DNA from 2 places in the Acidocella aluminiidurans genome. Region 2 is predicted to be linked to the other one. Evidence: predicted binding sites of a transcription regulator. Region 2 holds the regulator's gene; the other holds the start of a gene.
What was found. Region 2 encodes HrcA, which represses chaperone genes, less so after heat shock. Its sites were predicted from a motif close to GTTNGCACTCNCNNNNNGNGAGTGCNAAC; they were not measured.
Positions count from the first base shown of each region.

Region 1 (2,391 bases), 870 kb from region 2:
TCGAGGATGGCAGCTTCGACGTCGCGGTGGCGATGTTCGTCGCCTCCGTGGTGCCGGACCCCCGCGCTCTGGTGGCGGAGCTGCGCCGGGTGGTGAAGCCGGGCGGGCGGATTTTGTTCGTCAACCATTTCGCCCGCGAGTCGGGGCCGATCTGGTGGATCGAGCGGGCGATGGCCCCGGCCTCCAAGCCGCTGGGCTGGCATCCGGATTTCCGGCTGGACCATATGTTCGCCGCCTCCGACCTCGCCCAGGCAAGGATCACGGATATGCGGCCGATCGGGCTGTTCCGGCTGGTGGAGCTGGTGCGCTAAGCGCCATGCGCGGCATCATCCTGGCGGCCGGCCTGCTGCTGGCCGGCCCGGCCCTGGCGCGGAATTGCGCCGATCCGCAGACGCAGACGGATATGAATATCTGCTCCTACCGGGATTTCCAGAAGGCGGATGCGGCGCTGAACGCCAGCTACCGGGCATTGCTGGGCAAAATCTCGCCGGCCGGCCAGACGAAGCTGCGCCAGGCCGAGCGCGACTGGGTATCCTACCGCGACGCGCAATGCGGCTTCGAGACGATGGGCACGCAAGGCGGGACCATCCATCCGCTGGTGCGCAACCAATGCGAGACGGCGCTGACCGAGGCGCAGGCCAAGCGGCTGGAGGCGCAGCTGCACTGCCAGGAGGGCGATGTCAGCTGCGGCGGCCAGTAAAGCTAGAGCAATATGTGTTTAGGTTGACGCGGCAGCGACAACTTAAACACATGAAATTGCTCGCTAAACCAAAACTTGGCGCCTCAAGCTAAGAGCTTGAGGCGCTAATGCAGCGTCAGCAGCTGGGCGTTGCGCCAGCCGGCGGGCTTGATCAGCTCCGCCTGGCCGACGCGGACCGAATGCAGCTTGCCATCCAGATTGGCGGCCCAGAAATCCAGGAATTTGTGCAAGGCGGGGAATTTCGGCGCGAGATCGAGCTCCTGCCAGATATAGCTCTGCAACAGGCCCGGATGGTCCGGCAGATGATAGAGGATCTCGGCGGTGGTCAGGCGGTAGTCGCGCATCTGCAAGGCAAGGGACATGCTTGGCACTCTCTCTTGAAGTCAGTGTTGGCAATCCCCGGGGTTTCACCAGACTGCCACACACAACCCCCTGCTGTGCAACTATAATCTTCAACGAAACCAGCAACTTGGCACTCAAAACCGGGAAGTGCTGCCGTTCTTGACTTCACCGGGCCGCCCGGGCTACATCTCTGGCACTCCTTCCAAGGGAGTGCTAACAGCCGCGGTGCCGCACAATTGGGCCGGACAGGCTGGGAAGCTTTTAAGACATAATGTTTAGGAGCGATCATATGGCGAATTTCCGCCCTCTGCACGACCGCGTTGTGGTCCGTCGCATCACCGCCGAAGAAAAGACCGCCGGCGGCATCATCATTCCGGACACCGCCAAGGAAAAGCCGCAGGAAGGTGAAGTCGTCGCTGCTGGCGCCGGCGCGCGCAACGAGACCGGCGCCCTGGTGGCCCTGGACGTGAAGGCGGGCGACCGCGTGCTGTTCGGCAAATGGTCCGGCACGGAGGTCAAGATCAACGGGGAAGACCTGCTGATCATGAAGGAATCCGACATTCTCGGCATCATCGCCGCTTGATTTAACGCGGCCCGATTCAGACTGCGCGGCTGAAGCCGCTCCGTCATCGGGACGCTCATTCATAGAGGAGCTATATCATGGCTGCTAAAGACGTCCGTTTTGGTTCTGACGCGCGCGACCGCATGCTGCGCGGCGTCGACACCCTCGCCAATGCCGTCAAGGTGACCCTGGGCCCGAAGGGCCGTAACGTTGTCATCGAGAAATCCTTCGGCGCCCCGCGCATCACCAAGGACGGTGTGTCCGTCGCCAAGGAAATCGAGCTGTCCGACAAGTTCGAGAATCTCGGCGCGCAGCTGATCCGCGAAGTCGCCTCCAAGACCAACGACCTGGCCGGCGACGGCACCACCACCGCGACCGTGCTGGCCCAGGCCATCGTGCGCGAGGGCGTGAAGGCCGTGGCTGCTGGCCTGAACCCGATGGATCTGCGCCGCGGCATCGACAAGGCGGTTGCCGCCGTCGTGGAAGAGCTGAAGGCCCGCACCAAGAAGATCACCAACCCGTCCGAGACCGCGCAGGTTGGCACCATCTCCGCCAACGGCGAGTCCGAGATCGGCGAGATGATCTCCAAGGCGATGCAGAAGGTCGGCAATGAGGGCGTGATCACGGTTGAGGAAGCCAAGGGCATCCAGACCGAGCTCGATGTCGTCGAGGGCATGCAGTTCGACCGCGGCTATGTCTCCCCGTACTTCATCACCAACCCGGAGAAGATGGTTGCGGACCTCGAGAGCCCGTACATCCTGATCTTCGAGAAGAAGCTCTCCCAGCT
Region 1 covers NZ_AP031589.1:2,894,311-2,896,701, reverse strand. The annotation lists gene ACZ46S_RS14330 (class I SAM-dependent methyltransferase) at 1-311, shown strand, start outside; gene ACZ46S_RS14325 (lysozyme inhibitor LprI family protein) at 317-700, shown strand; gene ACZ46S_RS14320 (usg protein) at 805-1,062, opposite strand; gene groES (co-chaperone GroES) at 1,332-1,625, shown strand; gene groL (chaperonin GroEL) at 1,703-2,391, shown strand, end outside.
Region 1: the regulator HrcA is predicted to act here: its motif matches at 1,232-1,260, upstream of groES (co-chaperone GroES).

Region 2 (2,391 bases):
CCGCCATCCTGTCGCCCTCCGGCGGCTCGGTCGGCATTGGCTTCTCCATTCCGTCCGACATGATCAAGCGCGTGGTCACCCAGCTGGTGGCGCATGGCAAGGTGACGCGCGGCTTCCTGGGCGTTTCCGCGCAGATGATCTCGCCGCAGATGGCGCAGGCGCTGAAGCTGCCGATGAGCAACCCGAACAAGGATGGCGCGCTGATCGCCGCCGTGGCGCCGAACAGCCCGGCCGCCAAGGCGGGGCTGAAGGCGGGCGACGTGATCACCGCCGTGAACGGCCAGAGCGTGACCAATCCGGGCGATCTGGCCGAGGACATCGCCAATATCGATCCGAGCGGCAAGGCCGACATCACCTATCTGCATGGCGGCAAGTCGCAGGATGTCAGCGTCGCGGTGGAGGAGATGCCGAGCAACCCGGATGCCAGCTTCGAGCACGGCAATACCGGCAATGGCGGCAGCCAGCAGAATGCCTCGCCGGCGGCGCTGGGCGTGACCTTGGCGCCGCTGACGCCGGATCTGCGCAACCAGCTCAATTTGCCGGATGATGCCACCGGGGCGGTGATCGTGAATGTGAAGCCGAATTCGCCGGCGGATCAGGCCGGGCTGCAGCAGGGCGATCTGCTGGTCGGCGTCGGCGCCACGGATGTGAACAGCCCGGATGAGGCGGTGAACGCGATCAAGGCCGCGCGCAAGGGCGGGGCGGACGCGGTGGCGCTGCGCATCGTCCGCCAGGGCCAGGCTCTGTTTGTCGGCATCGCCCTCGGCGACGGCAAAAACGGAAACTAACTAAAGTTTTTGAGGGTCGTAGGGAACTTTTTCCAAAAAGTTCCCTACACGGGCCGGTGCCAAGGCACCGGCCTTTTTTGTTACCCCAGCAACCGCCCGATCACCCGCGCGGTATAATCAACCACCGGAATAATCTTCCCGTAATTGATCCGCGTCGGCCCGATGACGCCGATCGCGCCCACAATCCGGTCCTGCGCGTTGCGCGCCGGGGCGACGATCATCGAGACCCCGGCGGAGCCGAACAGCCCCGATTCGGCGCCGATGAAAATCCGCACCCCGTCCGATTCCTCGGCCAGATCCAGCAGCTTCAGCAGCGTTTCCTCGGTCTCCAGCCGCTCGAACAAAGCCTGGATGGCGGAGAGTTTTTCGAGCTGGTCGATATCCTCCAAGAGCCGCCCCTGGCCGCGCAGGATCAGCGAGCCGGAGCGCCCTTCCTGGCCCCAGGTGGCGAGCCCGGCTTCGATGACGGCGCTGGTCAGTTCGTCCAAGGCGCTGCGGTCGGCGGTGAGCTCGGCGCGCACCCGGCTGCGCAGCTCCGTGAGGGTAAGGCCGGCGAGCTGGGCGTTGAGGAAGTTGCTGGCCTGCTGCAGGGCCGAGGGCGGCAGGCCGGGCGGGGTTTCGATGATGCGGTTTTCCACTTGGCCATCGGCCGAGACCAGCACCACCAGAGCGCGCCCCGGCGAGAGCGGCACGAATTCGATATGTTTCACCGGCCCTTCGCCCTTGGGGGCGAGCACCAGCCCGGCGGCGGCGGAGAGGCCGGAGAGCAGGGTTGAGGCCTGGGCCAGCGTGTCCTGCATAGAGCGGCCGGAGCCGGCGAGGGAGAGGTTGATATTGGTCCGCTCCTCCTCCGAAAGCTCGCCGAATTGCAGCAGCCCGTCCACGAATAGCCGCAGACCGCGATCCGTCGGCAGCCGGCCGGCGGAGGTGTGGGGGGAGAAGAGCAGCCCGGCATCGGTGAGGTCCGCCATCACGTTGCGGATGGTGGCGGGGGAGAGCTTGTGCGGGAGCAGGCGCGAGAGGGTGCGGCTGCCCACCGGCTCGCCGGTTTCGACATATTGCTCGACGATTTCCCGCAGCACGGCGGCGGAGCGTATGTCGAGCCCGGGCGGCAGCCGGGGGGGAGGGGATTTCTGTCTATGGTCCATCGGGCTAGGCTCGGATAATAGCACGGCGCAGCAGAATGTAAGGAGTCAGATCATGCGGCCCTCCGGCAGAGAATTCAACGCCCTGCGCCAGGTCTCCATCGAGACCGGGTTTTCCCACCATGCCGAGGGCTCGGCGCTGATCCGCATGGGGCGAACCGAGGTGCTGTGCACCGCCAGCGTCGAGGGGCGGGTGCCGCCTTTCATGCGCGGCCAGGGCGAGGGCTGGGTGACCGCCGAATACGGCATGCTGCCGCGTGCCACCCATACGCGCGGTGAGCGCGAGGCGGCGCGGGGCAAGCAATCCGGCCGCACGCAGGAGATCCAGCGGCTGATCGGGCGCAGCCTGCGCGCCGTGATCGACCGCAAGGCGATGGGCGAGATCACCGTGACGCTGGATTGCGATGTGCTGAACGCCGATGGCGGTACGCGCTGTGCGGCGATCAGCGGCGCCTATG
Region 2 covers NZ_AP031589.1:93,497-95,887, forward strand. The annotation lists gene ACZ46S_RS00415 (Do family serine endopeptidase) at 1-788, shown strand, start outside; gene hrcA (heat-inducible transcriptional repressor HrcA) at 869-1,936, opposite strand; gene rph (ribonuclease PH) at 1,989-2,391, shown strand, end outside.